One region of the Saccharothrix isguenensis genome, then DNA from elsewhere that is predicted to be linked to it. Evidence: riboswitches for the same ligand, from Rfam matches in the RefSeq annotation. Region 1 holds a riboswitch; each other region holds the start of a gene.
The links. Region 1 has a riboswitch for cobalamin ahead of cobN (cobaltochelatase subunit CobN). Riboswitches for the same ligand answer to the same signal wherever they lie in the genome.
Positions count from the first base shown of each region.

Region 1 (7,117 bases):
CACGTACCCGACCAGGTCGTCGGCCGCCGCCAGCGCCCGCCGCGCCTCCGGCGTCAGCCACTCCGGTCCGGCCGGACCCAGCCCGACCACCACGACCTCGCCCCGGGACTCCACGGGCGTCGCGGGCTTGCTCGGCAGCAGCGCCAACGAGAAGTACGGCACGTCCTCGGCGTCCACTTCGGACAGGGGCGCGGTGCGCTGCGCCCCGGTCGTCGCCCGTTCCACGTACCAGGCCTCGTCCAACCGCCCCGCCCGCGCCAACGCCTCCCGCACCTGCGGGAACGTCCGCCCCAGCTTCATGATCGCCACCGGGTCGCCACCGGCCAGGTGCTCCACCAGCGCGTCCGCGGACAACGTCCCCGGCAGCACGGTCAACACCTCGTCCCGCTCGACCAGCGGCCGCCCGATCACCGCCGCGCCGGCGCTCACCGACGTCACCCCCGGCACCACCTCGGCCTCGTACCGGTGCGCCAACCGCTTGTGCAGGTGCATGTACGAGCCGTAGAAGAACGGGTCGCCCGCCGCCAGCACCACGACCGTGCGCCCGGCGTCCAGGTGGACGGCCAACCGGGTCGCGCACTCCTCGTAGAACGCGTCGATCTCGCCCTGGTAGTCGTCGGAGTCCTCGGTCGTGACGGGGTAGACCAACTGCTCCTCGACCTGCCCCTCCCGCAGGTACGGCGCGGCGATGCGACGGGCCACGCTCCGGCCGTGCCGCGCGCTGTGGAACACCACCACGTCCGCTTCGCCGATCAGCCGCGCCGCCTTGACGGTCACCAGCTCCGGGTCACCCGGACCCACCCCGACCCCGTACAGCTTGCCCGTCATTCGTCCTCACTCGCGATCGCGTTGACCGCCGCCGCGGTGATGGCGCTGCCGCCACGACGCCCGCGCACGACCAGGTACTCCAACCCGAGACCGTTGTCCGCCAGTGCGTCCTTCGACTCGGCCGCGCCGATGAACCCCACCGGAACGCCGAGCACGGCGGCCGGCCGGGGCGCGCCCGCCGCGATCATGTCCAGCAGGTGGAACAACGCGGTCGGCGCGTTGCCGATGGCGACCACCGCGCCCTCCAGCCGGTCCCGCCACAGCTCCAAGGCGGCGGCACTGCGCGTGTTGCCCATCTCCGCCGCGAGACCCGGCACCCGCGGATCGCTCAACGTGCACACGACCTCGTTGTCGGCGGGCAGCCGCCGTCGCGTCACGCCCGCCGCCACCATCTGCGCGTCGCACAGGACCGGCGCGCCCGCCAGCAACGCCGCCCTCGCGTCGCGCACCACGTTCGGCGAGTGGTCGACATCCGTCACCAGGTCGACCATCCCGCAGGCGTGGATCATGCGCACCACCACCCGGGACACGTCGGCCGGGAACCGGGCCAGGTCGGCCTCGGCGCGGATGGTGGCGAAGGAACGGCGGTAGATCTCCGCGCCGTCCCGGACGTAGTCGGTCAACTGATCTCCTCGTAGCCGTCGCCGGTCGCGACGAACTCCACCACGTCGCCCGCCGGTCGTCCGCACCGCCGTGCGCATCCGGACCAGTGGACGCGACCCGTGTGCGGCGTGCCCACCCAGCGGGCGGCGTCGGCCCGGACGTCGGCCAGCGACTTGGCGCACCCCGGCCGTCCGGTGCACGCGCTGACGCCGTGCCACGGCGAGTCCGGCGACGTGAACAGCCCGTCGGTGTCGCTCCCGGCGGGCACCACCAGGCTCCGCCACGGCGTCAGCCGCACCGGCACACCGCCCAGCAGCCGCGCGTCCAACCGCCCCAACGGCACGCCCGCCACGACGACGGCACCGTGCGCGCCCGGTGCGACCGGCGTCACAACCGGATCGATCAGGAACGGGCTCGGCGTGCCGCCCAGCGCCGCCGTGATCTTTCGCACACCGCCGTCCACTTCGGACAGCCGCCACGCGTCGCCGCGGATCTCGTGGAACACCCGCGCGGCGGTCACCACGGCGTCGACCGGATCGGTCACCCGGAGTCCGGAATCCCGGCCTGCCAGGAACAACGCGTCACCGACCAGTCCGACATCACCCGCGAGGCCGCTCACCGCGCCACCCACCGTGACCAGGAACCGGCCGGGCAGCGACGCCAGCTCCGACACCGCGCGCAGCGCCGCGTCGATCGCGTCGACCAGCCCCTGGTTGTCCTCCAGCGGGGCCGCGACGACGTTCCGCATCCGCTCGTGCGTCACCGAGGGCAGCAGGCCGACCTCCCGCAGCCGGGCGCCCAACTCCAGCTCGGCCCCCGGCGCCAAGGCCCTGATCTGCAGGTTCGCCCGCGAGGTCAGCTCCAGCGAGCCGTCACCGAGCTCCAGCGCGGCGGTCCGGAGCGCGTCGAACTGCGTCACGCTCAACGTCCCGCCGGGCACCCGCACGCGCGCCAGCCCGCCGTCGGCGGCCTGGTGCACGTCGACAGCTCCCGGACAAGCGTCCGGGCGAACCCGGCCGGCCGACGTGTGCGGCTCGGCGGAGGGCGCGTTGGAGGCGGTGGACATGGGCTGGATGCTAACCGCCGTCTAGGGTGTGGTCCGAACGGCGAAGCAACAGGAGGAAGCCGGTGTGAATCCGGCGCGGTCCCGCCACTGTGACCGGGGGAAGCCCCGGGAGTCAGGAACTCCGCCCGCCGTCCCCTACGACCTGGGGCGAGGACCCCCGAGGGATGGAGCCCGCACGTGATCCTTCTGCTGTCGACCTCAGACACGGACCTGCTGTCCGCCCGCGCCAGCGGCGCCGACTACCGCCTGGCCAACCCCGCCCGCACCGCCGTGGACGACCTCCCGGCGCTGGTGGAGGGCGTCGACCTGGTGGTCGTGCGCATCCTCGGCGGTCGCCGGATGTGGGAGGAGGGGCTGGACTGGCTCCTCGCCCGGCCGCTCCCGGTCGTCGTGCTCGGCGGTGAGCAGCACCCGGACGCCCCGCTGATGGAGCTGTCCTCCGTCCCCGGCGGCGTGTGCGCCGAGGCCCACGCGTACCTGGCCCACGGCGGCGCGGTGAACCTCGCGCAACTGCACCACTTCCTCTCCGACACGGTGCTGCTCACCGGTCACGGCTTCGCCCCGCCCGAGCCGACCCCGACCTGGGGCGTCCTGGAGCGGGCCACCACCGGCGACGGACCGGTGGTCGCCGTCCTGTACTACCGCGCCCACCACGTCGCCGGGAACACCGCGTTCGTGCACGCCCTCTGCGACGCGATCGAGGCCAAGGGAGGTCGGCCGCTGCCGATCTTCTGCGCCTCCCTGCGCGCGGCGGACGCCGACCTCCTGGTCGAGCTGGGCAAGGCGGACGCCCTCGTGGTCACCGTCCTCGCCGCCGGCGGCACCAAGCCCGCCACCGCGTCCGCCGGTGGGGACGACGACGCGTGGGACGTGGGCGCGCTGGCGGCCCTCGACGTGCCGATCCTCCAAGCCCTCTGCCTCACCGGCAGCCGTGCCGCCTGGGACGGGAACGACGACGGACTGTCCCCTTTGGACACCGCGACGCAGGTGGCGATCCCCGAGTTCGACGGCCGGATCATCACCGTGCCGTTCTCGTTCAAGGAGGTCGACGAGGACGGCCTCACCGTCTACGTCGCCGACGAGGAGCGCGCGTCGCGGGTCGCGGGCATCGCCGTCCGCCACGGCAGGCTGCGCCACATCCCGCCCGCCGAACGCCGCATCGCGGTGATGCTCTCGGCGTACCCGACCAAGCACTCCCGGATCGGCAACGCGGTCGGCCTGGACACCCCGGCCAGCGTCGTGCGGCTGCTCACCGCGATGAAGGAGCACGGCTACGACATCGGTGACGAGCTGCCCGGCGTGGCGGAGCTGGACGGCGACGCGTTGATCCACGCCCTCATCGCCGCCGGCGGGCAGGACGCCGACTGGCTCACCGAGGAGCAGATCCGGGGCAACCCGGTCCGGCTGCCGGCCGCCCGCTACCGGCAGTGGTACGCGACCCTGCCGGAGGACACCCGGCGGGACATGGAGCAGCACTGGGGCGCCGCGCCCGGCGAGCTGTTCGTGGACCGGTCCCGGGACGAGGACGGCGAGATCGTGCTCGCCGCCCTGCGCTCCGGCAACGTCGTGGTGATGGTCCAGCCGCCGCGCGGCTTCGGCGAGAACCCGATCGCGATCTACCACGACCCGGACCTGCCGCCGAGCCACCACTACCTCGCCGCGTACCGCTGGCTGGAGGACGAGTTCGGCGCCGACGCCGTCGTGCACGTCGGCAAGCACGGCAACCTCGAGTGGCTGCCCGGCAAGACGGTCGGCATGTCGGCGGGCTGCGGCCCGGACGCCGCCCTGGGCGACCTGCCGCTGATCTACCCGTTCCTGGTCAACGACCCGGGCGAGGGCACCCAGGCCAAGCGGCGGGCGCACGCCACCCTCGTGGACCACCTCGTGCCGCCGATGGCCCGCGCCGACAGCTACGGCGACATCGCCAGGCTCGAACAGCTCCTGGACGAGCACGGCAACATCGCCGCGATGGACCCGGCGAAGCTGCCCGCCATCCGGGCCCAGATCTGGACCCTCATCCAGGCCGCCAAGCTCGACCACGACCTGGGGCTGGACGACCGGCCGCACGACGCCGAGTTCGACGAGCTGATCCTGCACGTCGACGGCTGGCTGTGCGAGGTGAAGGACGTCCAGATCCGCGACGGCCTGCACATCCTCGGCGAAGCACCCACCGGCGCGACGCGGGTCAACCTCGTGCTGTCCATCCTCCAGGCGAAGCAGATGTGGGCGGGCCAGGTCGCCGCCCTGCCCGGCCTGCGCGAGGCCCTGGGCCTGGCCGAGTCCGTGACCGCGGCCGACCACACCCGCACGAACACCGACCGGGTCGAAGCGGAGGCCCGCGCGCTCGTCCAGGCGATGGAGGACGCCAATTGGGATGTCAACGCGGCCCGCGCCCTGACTGGCGACGACGACGTGGCCCGGATCCTGGAGTTCGCCGCGCTGGAGGTCGTGCCCCGGCTGGCCCGCACCACGGACGAGCTGACCAACGTGCTGCACGCGCTCGACGGCGGTTACGTCCCGGCCGGTCCCAGCGGCTCGCCGCTGCGCGGGCTGGTGAACGTGCTGCCCACGGGCCGCAACTTCTACTCCGTCGACCCCAAGGCGGTGCCGTCCCGGCTGGCCTGGGAGACCGGCCAGGCCATGGCGGACTCGCTGCTCGACCGCTACCGCGCGGAAACGGGGGAGTGGCCGCCGTCCGTGGGCCTGTCCGTCTGGGGCACCAGCGCCATGCGCACGGCCGGTGACGACATCGCCGAGGTGCTGGCGCTGATGGGCGTCCGGCCGACGTGGGACGACCAGTCCCGCCGGGTCACCGGTCTGGAAGCGATCCCGCTCGCCGAGCTGAACCGGCCGCGAATCGACGTCACGGTCCGCATCAGCGGCTTCTTCCGCGACGCATTCCCGCACGTAGTGGCACTGATCGATGACGCCGTGCAACTGGTGGCGAACCTGGACGAGTCCGCCGCCGACAACTACGTCCGGGCGCACGCCCAAGCCGACCTGGCCGAGCACCGCGATCCGCGTCGGTCGACAATGCGCATCTTCGGCAGCAAACCGGGCGCATACGGCGCCGGGTTGCTCCCGCTCATCGACAGCCGGAACTGGCGGGACGACGCCGACCTGGCCGAGGTGTACGCGGTGTGGGGCGGCTACGCCTACGGCCGTGAACTCGACGGAGTGGAAGCCCGCCCGGCGATGGAGAGCGCCTACAAGCGCATCGCCGTCGCGGCGAAGAACATCGACACCCGCGAACACGACATCGCCGATTCGGACGATTACTTCCAGTACCACGGCGGAATGATCGCGACGGTCCGCGCGCTGACCGGTAAAGCGCCCGCCGCTTATGTCGGCGACAGCACGCGTCCCGATGCCGTTCGCACCAGAACGCTCCACGAAGAGACGAACCGGATCTTCCGGGCCCGCGTCGTCAACCCGCGGTGGTTGGCCGCGATGCGCAAGCACGGGTACAAGGGCGCATTCGAACTCGCCGCCACGGTCGATTACCTGTTCGGCTACGACGCCACCACCGGCGTGGTCGCCGACTGGATGTACGAGCAGCTCGCCGCGAGCTACGTGCTGGACCCGGTGAACCGCGAGTTCCTGGCCGAGTCCAACCCCTGGGCGTTGCACGGCATCTCGGAACGGTTGCTGGAGGCCGCCGAGCGGGGCATGTGGGAGCACCCGGAAGCGGAGACGCTGGAAGCGCTGCGAAACGCGTACCTCGAAACCGAGGGCGATCTGGAGGACGGCCGCTGACCCCGGCCGCTTTCCCCGCGTTATTGGACCGCGACGCTAAACAGGGGTACCCCTAGATTCGGGTTCCCCGCACACGGGGAATCGCGGACCGCCGGCAATGGCGGTCCGCTCGCCGTCCCGAATGGACGTCGCACGACGCCGGTGCGCATCCACCCCGACGACTCGGCCGGCCGGTGTCCGCTACCCGGCCGGCCGATCCGCGCCACCCGACCGGACGACTCGGGGTGCCGCACCGGACGACTCGCGGTGCGCGAGCGGACGACTCGCGGAGGTACCCCGGCGACGCGCCCGACGCGAGTTGGTGGACACTGACGGCGCGGGTGTGGTGCACGACTCGTGAATGTTTTCCACCGGAGATGAGCCGAGCGTGTCCGACCGGTCTACGAGCAGTGCCTGAACGGACCATCGGTCGCACGGCTAGCAGAATCGGTCCAGCAGGGCAAATGTCGCAAGGTCGGTAACAGCGCGGACACGGGCGCTTGACACAACTCCGTGGCGCGAACCACACTCCCCCAAAACCTGGGAGCGCTCCCAGAACGTTCACCGCCGATCAACCGAGGAGTTCTCGTGCGCTACCGTCGAGCAGGCTTGGTCAAAGTCTTGGCCTGCACCGCAGTGCTTGCCGCAGCCGCCACGGCCTGTGGCTCGGGAGAGTCAGGAACCTCGCCGGACGGCAAGGTCGAGCTGACCATCGCGACGTTCAACGAGTTCGGCTACGAGGAACTCCTCAAGGAGTACGAGGCGGCCAACCCGAACGTCAAGGTCACCCAGCGCAAGACCGGACAGGGTGCGCCGCACCACCAGAACCTGTTCACCAAGCTGGGCGCGGGCTCCGGCCTGGCCGACGTCGAGGCCATCGAAGAG
Region 1 covers NZ_CP193626.1:2,313,146-2,320,262, forward strand. Annotated here, with positions in the region: gene cobJ (precorrin-3B C(17)-methyltransferase) at 1-828, opposite strand, end outside; gene ACRAKI_RS11165 (precorrin-8X methylmutase) at 825-1,451, opposite strand; gene ACRAKI_RS11170 (hypothetical protein) at 1,448-2,497, opposite strand; cobalamin riboswitch at 2,505-2,640, shown strand; gene cobN (cobaltochelatase subunit CobN) at 2,675-6,253, shown strand; gene ACRAKI_RS11180 (ABC transporter substrate-binding protein) at 6,821-7,117, shown strand, end outside.

Region 2 (7,117 bases), 3.2 Mb from region 1:
CTGGTCGGCCTGCCCGGCCTGATCGCGGGCGCCGGGATGATGTCGGTGCTCCAACTGCACACGGTCGACGAGGTGCGCGGTCGGGTGCTGGCCACCTTCGTCAGCCTCCACGACGGCGGTCAGGCGCTCGGCATGGTGCTGGCCGGCGTGCTGACGCCCGTGCTGGGCCTGTCCGTGCTGCTCAACGTCCAGGCTGGTCTCCACCTGGTGGCGGGTGCGCTGGCGCTGGTTCGTCTGGACGTCCGGCGTCCTCGCGTCGCGGCTTGAACCCGAGCAGCAGCGCGGGCGGGACGGCCAGCACCAGCCCGGCGGGCACCAGGAACGCGCTCATCGGATCCAGGTCGTACAGCGGCACGAACGCCACCGGCGACGCCGCGCCGCCCAGGAACCGCAGCGACTGCACCACCGACACCGCCCCGCTCCGGTTGCCTCCCCCGTCGGACAGCACCAGGGCGTTCAGGCTCACGATGACCGCCTGGCTGAACGCGCCCGCCACCGCCCACAACGCGGCGACCGCCACCACCGACGGCAACACCCCGACCCCGGCCAGCAGCACCGCGCCACCCGCCGCGCCGAACAACGCCCACCGCCGCGCCCCGAACCGGTCGATCGCCCACCCCGTGAGCCGCGCGCAGAAGATCCCGACCAGGCCGAACCCGGTCAGCACCAGCCCCCGCTGCCCGGCGCCCAACCCGAACGAGTCGCCGAGCCGCAGCGCCACCAGGAACGACACCCCGCCCAGACAGCCCCAGCCCACGAACCCGACCACGGCCACCCGCAGCGTCCGGAGCTGCCACGCGCTGCGCAGCCGTGGCCGGTCCTCGCCGCGCGGCGGGTCGGCGGGCAGCCCGGCCAGCGCCAGCGCCCCGGCCACCACCGCCGCGCCGACGAACGCCCACCGCCACGACGCCTCCGCCGCCAACCCGCCCAGCAGCGGCGCGGACGTCTGCCCGGCGGCCTGCATGGACGCGAACACCCCCAACGCCCGCCCCAACCGGGCCTGCGGCGTCACCGCCGCGATCGCCGCCAGCAGCAGGGGAGTCGTGAACGCGTTCGCCGCCCCCTGCAAAGCCCGCCCGCCCATCAGGACGGGAAACGACCAAGCCACCGCGCACAGCACCGAGGCGACCGCGTAGACGGCGTAGGCGATCCGGATGGTCCGCCGGGCGCCCCAGCGCGCGCCGAGCGTGCCGGACACCAGCATGAGCAGGGCGAACGGCACCATGTACCCGGTCAACGTGGCCGCCGCCGAGCCGGCCGGGATGCCGTAGTCACTGCCCACCTCGGGCAGCACCGACGACGTCATCGCGCCGCCGAACGGCCCCAGGAACCCACCCGCGTAGAGCGCCGCGAGTCGGATGCGGGAGCGGGACTTGTCCACAGGCGCCGGTCTCACCACCGGAATTGTCGGCCCCTTCTGGCAGGGTTGAAGCAGGGGTCCCCTGGGCGAGCAGGGTTCCGGCAAAGTCGTTTGTGCTGTTCAGGCTCTGAATGTGGGCGGGCACGGCGCTCCGGAGTGATCATGTGAGTGTCTAAGTCGCATGATCTGGGGAGTGCCGTGCCCGCCTTGTCATCCTGCCCGATGCCCGGTGTCGTCGATCGGTTGGCCTCGGTGCCGGCCGGGCAGGTCGCCGACCTGCGGGTCTTTCTGGACCGGGTGCCGGACCCGCGCAGGCGTCGGGGTGTGCGGCATTCGTTGACCTCGATCCTGTCGGTGGCCGCGGCGGCGGTGGCGGCGGGTGCGCGGTCGTTCGCGGCGATCGGTGCCTGGTCGGCCTCGCGGATCTCCGGTCGGGACGCGGGCGAGGCGTTGTCGGCGGTGGCGGTGGACGGCAAGTCGGTGGCCGGAACGTTCGGTCGGGCCGGCGGCAGCGGGGTGCACCTGCTGGCGGCGTTACGTCATGACGACGGGATCGTGGCCGGTCAGCGGCGGGTCCCGGCCGGCGGTGAGTTGGCCGGGTTCGCGCCGCTGCTCGACACCGTCGACCTGGCGGGGGTGGTGGTGACCGCCGACGCGCTGCACACCCAGCGCGACCACGCCCGCTACCTGCACGCCCGCGGGGCGCACTACGTGTTCACCGTCAAGACCGGCTGGCCGAGGGTCTACACCCAACTCGATTCACTGCCCTGGAACGACATGCCCTGCCTGGTCTTCGCCGACCGAGGACACGGCCGCACCGAACTGCGCACCGTCCGGGTCGCCCCGCTCGGAAAGCACGGCTTCGGCGACGTCGACTTCCCCCACGCCGCCACCGCGTTCCTCGTCGAGCGCTACCGGACCTGCCACGCCACCGGCCGGCGCGGCGCCTTCGCCGCGCTCGGGGTCAGCAGCCTGACCGGCGAACACGCCCACCCCGCCCGCATCGCCGACCTGCTGCGGGGCCACTGGCGGATCGAGAACCGGCTGCACTGGGTCCGCGACGTCACCTACGGCGAGGACGCCTCCCGCGTCCGCACCGGAAACGCCCCCAGGGCGATGGCCTCCCTGCGCAACCTCGCCATCAACGCCCTACGACACACCGGCCACACCAACATCGCCGCCGGGTTGCGAACCATGTCCCGCAACCCGGCACGACCACTACAACTACTCGGAATCAACACCTGAACAGCACAAACGACTTTGCCGGAACCCTGCCCTGGGCGAGGACCCCTGCGAAGCCATCGCGCGGCCCGGCTGTCAGTTGCCGGTGCTCGACCGGCTGCCGTTCGACCTGCGGGCGTTTGACCGGCTGCCGTTCGACCAGCCGGTGACGGACCGACTGCCGGTCGACCGGTGCCGGTCGACCGACCTGTGGGCAGTCGGCCGGAGCGGAGTGGTGGCGAGTCTGAGACCGAGTCTGAGCCGGAGTCCGCGGACCAGGGTACGAGCGACCTGGAGGTGGTCGGTCGGGCCGGTTCACATGCCGGTCGGCCCGCGCCCCGGTCCACGCCCGCGCCGCCGCAAGTACCGCTCGAACTCGGCCGCGATGGCGTCACCGCTCGCCTCGGTGATCTGGATCTCCGCGTCCCCGCGCTCCTCCAGAGCCCGCACGTAGTTCCGCACGTCCTCGTCCTCGTCGGCCATCTCGCTGACCGTGCGCTCCCACTCCTCCGCCTGCTCCGGCAGCGCGCCCAGCGGCACCTCGACGTCCAGCACCTCTTCCACCCGGTGCAGCAGCGCCAGCGTGGCCTTCGGCGAGGGAGGCTGGGACACGTAGTGCGGCACGGCGGCCCAGAACGAGATCGCGGGCACCCCCGCCTGCACGCACAGGTCCTGGAAGACGCCGACGATCCCGGTCGGCCCCTCGTACCGGGACCGCTCCAGCCCGAACTTCGCCGCCGCCTCCGCGTCGTACGCCGTCCCCGTCACCGGCACCGGCCGGCTGTGCGGGGTGTCCATCAGCAACGCGCCGAGCGTGACAACCGTGGTCACGCCCAGGTCCTCGATGTGGCCCAGCAGCTCGGCGGCGAACTTCCGCCACCGCATGTTCGGCTCTATCCCGTGCACCAGCACCACGTCGGTGGACGAACCGGGCGGCCGGCAAACCGACAGCCTGGTGGTCGGGAATTCAACCCGTCGGGTGATGCCGTCCACCAGTCGGACTGTGGGACGAGTCACCTGGAAGTCGTAGTAGTCGTCCGGATCGATCTCCGCCAGGGGCGTCGCGTCCCACGTGAGTTGCAGGTGCTCGATCGCCGTGCTGGCGGCGTCGCCAGCATCGTTCCACCCCTCGAACGCCGCCACCATGATCGGATTGGTGAGCGGTTTGCTGGGGTCGAAGGGGGTCTGGGCGGCCTCGTCCGGATCGGTCACGGCGTCAGACTACGACCACTGCCGCAGACCTGACGCCGTAGGCTTGGCGCATGTCGGATCGTGTCACGCCACCTTTTCGGGGCGCGCCGGCCGACCCTCAACGTGACCAGGCCCGATGCCGTGCCCCACGTGCGCCCCGCGACCACCCGGCCGTCGTCGCGGACGCCGTGGAGATCACCACGTTCGGGGCCGATTCACCCAATCGTTCACACGCTTGATCACTGGGGGAAGGTGCGCATGACGGTCGAGGCCGTGCTGTGGGACATGGACGGCACGCTGCTGGACTCGGAGAAGCTGTGGGACATCCCGCTCTACGAGTTCGCCGAGAAGCTGGGCGGCACGCTGTCGCTGGAGACGCGGCACGCGATGGTCGGGTCGAACGTGGCCAGGACCATGGCGTTGCTGTTCGCCGAGGTCGGGATCACGCCGCAGGACGGTGACATCGCGGACGGCGCGGCGTGGATCCAGCGGCGCACCGAGGAGCTGTTCCGCGCCGGGCTGCCGTGGCGGCCGGGCGCGCGCGAGGCGTTGCGGGCGGTACGGGATGCCGGGGTGCCGATGGCGCTGGTGACGTCGACCGAACGGCAGTTGACCGAGGTCGCGCTGGACACGCTCGGGCGGGACCTGTTCGACGTCACGGTGTGCGGCGACGAGGTCGACGGCCTGAACAAGCCGCTGCCGGAGCCGTACCTGAAGGCGGCCCGCCTGCTCGGCGTCGATCCGACCCGGTGCGTGGCGGTCGAGGACTCGCCGACCGGCGCCACCGCCGCCGTGGCCGCCGGCTGCACGGTCCTCGTCGTCCCCTGCGACCTCCCGGTCCCCGAAGGCGAGCACCGCATCTTCCGCGACTCCCTGGTAGGCGTCGACCCCGAGTCCCTAGCCGCCCTCCTCCCCAACTGACCGCGAGTCGTCCACTCCGGCACCCCGAGTCGTCCACTCCGACACCCCGAACCTCGCGCTCACATCCGTCAACGCGCCGCGAACGTGAGGTTCGGAGTGCGCGAGCGTGGGGTTCGGAGTGCTGGAGTGGACGACTCGCGGTGTCCGGGTGGACGACTCGCGCGTCAGGGGGTGGTGGGTGACACGGGGACGCGGCGCGCGGCCGGGTCCACGAGGAGGCCGAACACCACGCCGAGGCCGAGCCACAGCGTGGCCGTCTCGGCCAGGGACGCCAACCTGAAGTCCCACAGCACACTGCCCGGCATGTCCGCCGGAACGGCGTCCGGAGTGGCCGGGAACGCCACCAGCAGCACGACCACCGCCGCCACCACGGCCAACGCCACGGCAGTGGCGCGGACCGGCTGACCGAGGTGCCCGAGCCGGGAAGCCAGGTAGCTCGCCCCGAACGCGACCAGCAGCCCGGCCGCGATCAACCCCAGGTAGAGCACCGTCCGGTACTCCACCGTGTTCGGGTCGCCCACCGCCGGCGGGTTGGCCGGGTACTTCACCGCGGGCAGCAACGCCGCCGCGCCGAACGCCGCCGCCGACAACGTCACGGCCCGCACGAACGGCGCCTTGGACGCGAACCAGCGCCGTGACCCCGCGTAGGCGGTGGCGAACAACGCGCCGACGGCGACACCCACCACGATCGCGGCGAGCACACCGCCGACCACCTGCGTGCCACGGCTGAACAGCTCGCCGTGCCCGTGACCACCGGGCTCCGCCGGCCGTGCCTGTTCGACGGCCAGCGCCGCCCGGATCGGCGCCTCGACCACCAGCACGCCGACCAGGCCTGCGAGCAGCCCGGACACCGCGCCCGCACCGACACCGCGGAGCAGCAGACCTTTGTAGGTGGGCACGTTCGCCCGCATCACGGCGAGCCCTAGTGGCACGGGACGCCGAGTGCGTGGCGCCCGTCGTGGAAGAACTCGTGCACGGTCTCGGCGGCGTGGCCGAGGGCGACGCCGTTCTCCTGGAGGACCAGCCACGTCACCGTCAACGCGACCAGTGCGACGGCATAGGCCCATGTGGGGACGGGCGTGACCCGAGGGTCGGAAACAGCGGGGGACTGCGCGGGGCTCGTCATGACGGCCTCCTCCATACCTCGTGGAAGGTCAACAACAACTCGCGCCGCAGCCGGTCTCCTGACTCCCGGATCGACACCGTCCCCGCGTCTTCCCAGCCGCTCCACGCGGCCAGTGACGTTCTCGGCGGGTTGGCTCCCCGGTCACAGTGGCGAGGACCGCGCCGGATTCCCACCGGCTTCCCGTCCACTGCGGCGCCCGAACCGTAAGTGTCGATCGTGGCCGGGCACAACCGGCCAGACGAGTTGTCGTCTTCTTCACGTCTGCCGGTCAGCGGGGCGGCAGCGGGCAGTCGCCGCAGGTCCCGCCGCCGTCGAGGCGGTAGTACAGGCAGCAGCTGCGCCGGCGGAACACGACCTCGCCGGGGAACGGGATGAAGTCGCCCGTGCCCCGCAACGGTGGATCGGCGAACAACTCCTCGCCCAGCGCCACGCAGTCCGTCGCGATGCCGCTTCGGCTGATCGTGCGCAGCGCGCCCGCTACGGAGGACGCCGCGTTGCCCCACAGCAGTCCGCGTGCCACCGGCGTGATCCCGTGCACCGCTTCGACCACCGGTTCCATCGACTCGGCGATGCCCACGCCCGCGACCGGGTCCTTGAGGCGGACTTGGAGGCCGTCCGGCCGGTAGCGCCACCACAGGTTCGCCGGCCGGACGTCCGGCGCGACCCCGTCGACCGCGCGGGCGGCGACCACCGGGCTGAGCAGCCGCGCGGTGTAGCTGAGGAAGAACAGCGACGCGGCGACGCGTCGTTCGGCCGTGCGGTACCGGGTGGCGATCCGGTCGAGCGCGTCGGGCAGGGCGGGGCCGTGCAGCAGTTCCCGGCCGTCGTGCCAGTCCCCGTCGGCGGGACGGCCGACGTCCAGGACGAAGAACGGGCTGAGGCCGCGGATCTGCCGCAGGGTGGTCAGGACTCGGGCGAACTGGGACACGTGTCCTAGTCTGCCGCCGTGGACGCACTGGGGTTGGGACTGACCCTCGGCTTGGCCGCCGGCATCAGCCCCGGCCCGCTGTTGGTGCTGGTCGTGACGGCGGCGTTGCGCTCGGGCCGGAGGGCCGGCGTGCTGACCGCCTGCGCGCCGCTGGTGTCGGACGCCGTGGTCGTCGCGGTGACGCTGCTCCTGCTGGACCGGTTGCCGGGGCGGGCGCTGGGCGTGCTCGGGGTGGTGGGCGCGGTGTTCGTGGTGTGGAGCGGAGTGCAGACGGTTCGGGAGGCGCGGTCGGCCTCGCTGGGATCCGGCGCCGTGCGCCCGACCGGGGGAGAAGCGGCAGGGACAGGCGCAGCAGGGACGGAGACGGCTG
Region 2 covers NZ_CP193626.1:5,561,557-5,568,673, reverse strand. Annotated here, with positions in the region: gene ACRAKI_RS24520 (MFS transporter) at 1-267, shown strand, start outside; gene ACRAKI_RS24515 (MFS transporter) at 182-1,396, opposite strand; gene ACRAKI_RS24510 (ISAs1 family transposase) at 1,583-2,605, shown strand; gene ACRAKI_RS24505 (PAC2 family protein) at 2,897-3,793, opposite strand; gene ACRAKI_RS24500 (HAD family hydrolase) at 4,031-4,693, shown strand; gene ACRAKI_RS24495 (CbtA family protein) at 4,858-5,625, opposite strand; gene ACRAKI_RS24490 (CbtB domain-containing protein) at 5,616-5,819, opposite strand; cobalamin riboswitch at 5,851-6,026, opposite strand; gene ACRAKI_RS24485 ((2Fe-2S)-binding protein) at 6,088-6,747, opposite strand; gene ACRAKI_RS24480 (LysE family transporter) at 6,766-7,117, shown strand, end outside.
Region 2: it holds a riboswitch for cobalamin, as region 1 does, so the genes downstream of both, ACRAKI_RS24490 (CbtB domain-containing protein) here and cobN (cobaltochelatase subunit CobN) in region 1, are expected to answer to the same signal.

Region 3 (7,117 bases), 1.6 Mb from region 1:
CCGGTGCAGCGCGGCCAGCACGTCCTCCGCCGCACCGGGGTCCAGCGCCGACGTCGGCTCGTCCAGCACCAACACCTTCGGGTGGGCGGTGAGCGCCGCGCCCACGGCCACGCGTTGCTGCTGCCCACCGGACAACGTCGCCAGCGGTCGGTGCCGCAACTCCGCCAGGCCGAGCAGGTCCAGCGTCTCCTCGACCCGCTTGCGCATCACCGGGTTCGGCAACGCCAGCGACTCCATCGAGTACGCCAGCTCCTCCTCGACCGAGTCCGTGACGAAGCCGGCCTGCGGGTCCTGCGCCACCATGCCGACCACGTCGGCCAGTTCACGCGGCGGGTGCGTGCGGGTGTCACGCCCGGCGACGAGCACCCTGCCCGTGAGGGTGCCGCCGGTGAAGTGGGGGACCAGCCCGTTGACCGCGCGCAGCAACGTCGACTTGCCCGAGCCGGTGCGCCCGACCAGCAGGCAGAACTCACCCTCCGGCACGTGCAGGTCCACCGCCGTCAACGTCGGCGCTGCGGCGTCGCGGTAGGCGACCGAGACGTTCTCGAACCGGATCACGTGGTCACCCTCTTCCTGCTCGCGATCATGACGGGGGCGAGCGCGCACAGCAGGCCGATCGCGGGCAGCAACGGCAGTGGGGGCACGGTGAACGGCACCGTGCCCGGCGTCAGCTCCGCGCCACCCAAGCCGGCCGGCGCCAGGTAGGTCGCCAATGCCGCCACCAGCCCGGACGCCATGATCGACAGCTCGCGCGGACCCCAGGTGTCCGGCCGGTACCGGCTGCGCCGCACCCGGCGTGACCCGGTCCACAGGCCCGCGATCGCGAGCACCGACCCCACCGCCAGCATCGGCGCGCCGACGAAGGCCGGTGTGCTGCCGCCGAGCAGCCCGTACGCGCCGACGCACAGGCCCATCAACCCACCCAGCACCAGCACGCCCGTCACCACCCGGGCCTTCCTCGGCAACCCCGCCGTGCGGCCGTACCCGCGCGAGTCCATCGCCGCGGCCAGCACCAGGGAACGCTCGAACGCGTCCTCCAACACCGGCACCATCAGCACCCGCACCGCCTTCACCCCGCGCACCGCGTCACCACGCAAGGCCCGCGCCCGCCGCACCGACCGCGCGCTCGCCACCAACTGCGGCGCGACCGTCAACGCCACCACCACCGCCACGCTCACCTCGTACAGCGCGGCCGGCAACGACCGCAGCAGCCGCTTGGCGTTGGCCAGCGCGTTCGCCGCGCCCACGCAGCACAGCAACGCCGCCAGCTGGAGTCCTTGGTACAGCGCGAAAGCCAGGCCCTCGGCGCTGACCGGGCCACCCAGCCTGATACCCCTGGCCCACTCCGGCAACGGGATCTCCGGCAACGTCACCAACACGGTCGGCCCGCCGACACCGCCGAGCAGCACGTGCAGCACCACCCGGATGGCGAGCACCACCAGGGCGAACTTGAGGAACACCCCGTACGCGCCGGCCCACGGGGTGTCCTCGCGGCAGGACACGGCCACGTACCCGGCGACCGCGATCACCAGCGCGAGGAGCACCGGGTTGGTCGTGCGGCTGGCCACGGCGGCGAGGCACAGCGCCCAGAACCACCACGCGCCCGGGTGCAGGCTCACTCGGCCGCCTTGGCCCGCCGCCGCGCCGTCCACACGCCCATCCCACCCAGTGCGGCGATGACCACGAGCCCGACGACCAGGCCGACCGTGCCACCGGACGACGTCCCCGCCGTCGGCTGCACCGCGACCGCCGTGTCACCGGCGGGCGTGGTCGAACCCGTCGCCGAACCGCTGCCGGCCGTCGTCCCCGAAGACGTCGTCGGCTGCGCCGTCGTGCTCGTCCCCGACTGCTGCGGCTCGGACTGGCCAGGCTGCCCGGACTGGCCAGGCTGCCCGGACTGGCCAGGCTGCCCGGACTGGCCAGGCTGCCCGGACTGCCCGGGTTGCGTCGGCTCGGCCGGCTGATCCGGTTGCGGTGCGGGCTGTCCGGGCTGTCCCGGCTGCGGGGGCTGGCCCGGCTGAGCGGGGGGAGGTTGCGGTGCGGGCTGGGGCGGCTTCGGCGCGGGTTTCGGCGCGGGTGCCGGGGGTGCGATGCCGGGCTGCTGGCCCGCACCGAACGACCAGCCCTCCACGCTCCCCGGCGCCGGGTCGTACGCGCTCGCGCTGGTGCTGCTGTAGACCCACGACCCGCCGGGCTGCCCGTGCCAGTACGACCAGTGCGCGTCCGGTGGTGACGTGTACATGCACGGGTCGCTGCCCGGCTGGTCGTTGATCCGGCACACGAACCCCGGATGCCGGGCCGCGAACGTGTAGCCGAAACCGGCGGCGGTGAGCGCGGCCGTCCCCGACGACGGATCGCCGGCGGCGCAGCCCGTCCGCACACCACCGCCCAGCGACCGGAAGTCCACGACCACCGTCACCCCCGCGCAGTCCGCCGCCTGAGCGGTGGGCGGCGCACCGGTGATGGTGAACCCGACGACGGCCGACGCCGCGAGGACGCGCCGCCACCAGCCCGTCACGGCGCGGTGGCGGGGGCCTGACCGGGACCGCACGCCCAGCCCTCGCCGTCGCGCGCCGTCACCGCGGTTCCTGCGGTCCTTGCCGTCACTGCCGTTCGCCCGCATACCGCTTGCGCGCCAGCACGACCGCCAGCACACCGCCGACCAGCATCAACACGCCGATCCACAGCATCGGCCCGACCACCGCGCCGGTCCGGGCCAGGTCGCCCGGGCGGTCCGCCACAGCCGCCACAGTCGTCGTACTGGTGGCCGTGACCTCCGTAGCGGTCGTCGTAGGCTCCACAGCGGTGGCGCTCGTCGTGGTCGTCGTCGTGTCCGTGGTGGACGACGTGGGCGTCGTAGTGGTGGCAGGGCAGTCGAGCACTGGCGCACCGGCCGTGCCGCCCTCCGCCGTCAGGTCCGCGAAGCTCACACCGACCAGCCCGAGGATGCCCTGGGCGCTCGCGCGCTGCGCCGTGTCCCGAGCGAAACCGGACTTGTCGAGCGCGATCGCGCCCCGTTCCGCGTCGGCGGCCGTGCAGCCCACCTGCAACGACGTCAGGAACGCCGTCGCCTTGTCCGCTTCGGCCGTCCGGCCCGCCGCGCGCAGGGCCTGCGCCGCCAGACCGGTGCTGTTCGCGTTCCCCTCGCCGGTCGCCTTGTCGTCGAGGAAACCGCCCCCGGGCTGCTGGTTGGCGGTGAGCCACTGGAGCGCCTCGGCGACCGAACCCGCCACGTCGACCCGGCCTTCCGCCACGTCGGTCCGGTCGAGCGCGAGCAACGCCTGCACGGCCATCGCGGTGGCGTCCGCGTGCGGCGCGCACCGCGCCTCCTCCAGGAGCAGCGGGAAGCCTCCTTCCTCGCACTGCTGGCCGACGAGGTAGCCGACCGCTGCCTCCGGCGCACCCTCCCACCGCTCCAGCGCCAGCACCGCGAACGCCTGGCTGAACCCGTTGGAGAAGTCCGGGTACTTCGACTTGTTGACGAACCGGCCGGACGGGGCCTGCAACGCGGTGAGGCCCGCGATCAGGTCGACGCCGGCGAACTTCGTCGGGTCTTCGCCGCGCACCTGGACGGCCAGCGCCAGCTTGGCGTGCGAGCCGGCGATCGACTCGGCGGGGTCGCCCAGGTGCAGGTAGTCCAGGACGACCTCGGGCTTGGCGAGCCACGCCATCGCCTTGTCCGCGCTGTCCGACGCCACACCGGCCGCCGCGAGCGCGAACACGCCGTCCAACGTCGCGCCCTGGTCGCCGATGGTGGTGCCGGGGAACGCGAAGTGGTCGCCGTCGATCAGCTGCCGGGCGAGCCACCCGGCGGCGGCCTCGCTCGCGTCCGTCGTCACCGGGGTGTCGGGCAGACCTTGGGCGGGTGGCACCAGGGCGAGAGCGGCGACAGCGGCGGTGGCGATGACGGCGGAGGTCCGTCTCAACGACATGTTCGGCCTTTCCGGGCGCAAGGCGTGAGCGGACCCCGGCCGGACGTGATCGACTTCCCCCGGGCTCCGACCCGTTGACCTCGACGGTGTCAGGAGCGTGCACGCGCGGCGGGTGTTCGGGCTCGTCCCGGTTGGGACCTACCGTTGCGGGTCAGCGCCGGATTTCGACCGGCTTCCCCCGTTCGCGCGCGATTGCCGATCGTCCGACACCTACAATCTCCTGTCAATCGGCCTGTGGCGCGATGCTGCTCACCCCTACGTACGGTTACCGTCGCTCAGGTCAACCTGGGGAAGAGGGGTGTGGGATGACGACTCTGGCGTCCGTGCGCGACGGATTGGTGGCGTGGGTCGCACGGCGTTCGGCGACGCGGTGGGTAGTGGGCAAGATCGGTTCGAGGGCGTTGTCGCTGCTCCCGGACCGTGCGCTCGTCCCGTTGAAGCGGGACGGCGTGGTTCCGGTCGCCGAGTTGGAGCGGATGCGGGAGGCCGGCGCGGTGCACCGGATCCCGGTGCCGTTCGGCTTGCGGGTGTGGTTGGTCACTGGTCAGGAAGAAGCCAAGAAGGTGCTTTCCGACACAGGGGCGTTCAGTAACGACTACGCCCGGCTGGGTGCGGCGGTCCGCATCGAGCAGTCGCCCGGAGGCCTCGGGTTCGCCGACCCACCCGACCACACCCGGCTGCGCAAGCTGCTCACGCCGGAGTTCACCATGCGTCGGCTGTCCCGGCTCGTGCCGCGGATCGACGCGATCGTCACCGAGCGGCTGGACGCGATGGAGGCCGCCGACGGGCCGGTGGACCTCGTGCAGGAGTTCGCGCTGCCGATCCCGTCGCTGACGATCTGCGAGCTGCTGGGTGTGCCCTACGAGGACCGTGACCGGTTCCAGGAGCTGGCGGCGGCCAGGTTCGACCTGTTCGGCGGCGCGGGGCAGGCGTTGGGCGCCATCTCGGAGTCGCTGTCGTACATGGAGGAGATCGTCCGCCGTGAGCGCCGGTCGCCGGGGGACGGCCTGATCGGGGCGATCATCCGGCAGCACGGTGACGACGTGAGCGACGTCGAGTTGGCCGGTCTGGCGGACGGCGTGCTGACGGGCGGCTTCGACACGACGGCGTCGATGCTCGCGTTGGGCGCCATCGTGCTGATGACCGACGACGACGCGCGGAAGGCGATGCGTGACGACGACGCGGCCACCGGGCCGCTGGTCGAGGAGCTGCTGCGGCACCTGAGCGTGGTGCAGGTGGCGTTCCCTCGGTTCGCCCGGCACACCCTGCGGGTCGGCGAGCAGCAGATCGAGGAAGGCGACGTGGTCGTGGTGTCGCTGACGGCGGCCAACCGCGAGGAGGCGTCCGACTTCGACGCCGGTCGACCGGCGTCCGCGCACCTGGCGTTCGGCCACGGCGCGCACCGGTGCGTCGGCGCGGAGCTGGCCCGGATGGAGCTGCGCGCCGCCTACCCGGCACTGCTCCGCCGCTTCCCGAACCTGCGGATGGCCACGGACAGCCCGGGGTTCCGCACCGCGTCGATCGTCCACGGCGTCGACACCCTGATGGTCCACACGCGCTGACCCGACCGGACAGCTCGCGGTGCCCGACCGCGCGACTCGCGGGGGTGAGGTGAGAGCGCTCCCACCTCGCGAGTCCTCCACTCCGGCACCGCGAGTCGCGCGGTCGGGCACCGGGAAGTACGCGGTGGACGTTTAAGCACGGCTTAACGCTAGGTGAGTAGGTTTCACTTTTATTGAAGCCGGTCGTGGGGGACGGTGGTCCCGTGACCGGACGAGGCATGTTGCGGATGGGAGTGCTGGCCCTGCTGTGGGGGTCGGGCTTCCTGTGGATCAAACTGGCCCTGACCGGGCTGTCGCCGGTGCAGATCACGGTGATCCGGTGTGCGCTCGGTGCGGGCGTGCTGCTGGTGCTGGCCCGTGCCGGCGGTCAGCGGCTGCCGCGCGAGCTGTGGGGGCACCTGGCGATCGCCGCGTTCTTCTGCAACGCCCTGCCGTTCCTCCTGTTCGGCATCGGCGAGCAGACCGTCGACTCCGGCGTCGCGGGCGTCCTCAACGCGACCACCCCGCTGTTCGCCGTGCTCATCGGGCTCATGATCGGCAGCGAACGCGGCCTGACGCCGGTCCGCGTGGCCGGGCTGGTCCTCGGCTTCGCCGGCGTCGTGCTGATCTTCGCCCCGTGGCAGCAGGAAGGGCCGGCCGGCGTCGGCGCGCTGGCGCTCCTAGGCGCGGCGGCGAGTTACGCGGTCGCGTTCGCCTACATGGGACGCAACCTCGCCGGCAAGGGCGGCCCGATCGCGGTGTCCGCCGCCCAGTTGACCGCCGCCACGGGCCTCAGCGCCGTCATGGTCCCGTTCGACGGTGCCCCGACCACCCCCAACGCCACCGCGATCGCCGCCGTGGTCGTGCTCGGCATCTTCGGCACCGGCGTCACCTTCTACCTCAACTACCGGATCATCGAGGACGAAGGCGCGACCAGCGCCGCCACCGTCGGCTTCCTGCTGCCCGTCGTCTCCGTCGCACTGGGCGCGATCGTGCTCGACGAGCCGCTGACCGTGCGGATCGTGGTGGGGATGGCCGTGGTGCTGGCAGGGGTGGCGCTGGCACGGTCGGTCCTGCCCAAGCGCCTGCCCGAGCCCACCGAGCGTTCCCGGCCGTCCGTTGTGCCCACCGAGCGTGACGCCGGTCGCGACCGTTCGACCGACCTCCGTTGACCTTGGCACAAAGCAACCACGAGAGCTGCGCGAGTGGATCCGGCTCGACGACGCGCGGCGCACCGGTTCGCAGGTCACCACCTCCGCGACCGTGTCGGCGTCGACAGTGGTCGATCGCATCGTCCGGAACCGGCTGGCGGACAGCGAGGCAGCCGTGTCCGATGCCCACTCGGTGCTGGAAAGCGCGCTGACCGTCAGTGGGCGGCTCGGCGTTGCCCACGTGCGACGGTCAGGCACAGTGCGCCCAGTACCGCGATGATCGGCGCCCAGCCGAAACGTTCCCACGGGCTCGACGAGGCCAGGTTCATCAGCATTCCCGCGGTGAGCAGCCCGACCAATGCCCACGTGCCCACCTTGGCGATTCGCTCCGGGATCCACCGCACGCGGTAGCCACCTCGACGCAGCACCACCGCTGCGGCCACCAGCCAGAACGCGGTGGCGACCCCGCTGGCGATCCGCAGGGTGTCGGGCA
Region 3 covers NZ_CP193626.1:3,931,599-3,938,715, forward strand. Annotated here, with positions in the region: gene ACRAKI_RS17875 (ABC transporter ATP-binding protein) at 1-558, opposite strand, end outside; gene ACRAKI_RS17880 (CbiQ family ECF transporter T component) at 555-1,619, opposite strand; gene ACRAKI_RS17885 (hypothetical protein) at 1,616-2,518, opposite strand; gene ACRAKI_RS17890 (prenyltransferase/squalene oxidase repeat-containing protein) at 2,604-3,932, opposite strand; cobalamin riboswitch at 4,023-4,147, opposite strand; gene ACRAKI_RS17895 (cytochrome P450) at 4,238-5,494, shown strand; gene ACRAKI_RS17900 (DMT family transporter) at 5,722-6,645, shown strand; gene ACRAKI_RS17905 (hypothetical protein) at 6,840-7,117, opposite strand, start outside.
Region 3: it holds a riboswitch for cobalamin, as region 1 does, so the genes downstream of both, ACRAKI_RS17890 (prenyltransferase/squalene oxidase repeat-containing protein) here and cobN (cobaltochelatase subunit CobN) in region 1, are expected to answer to the same signal.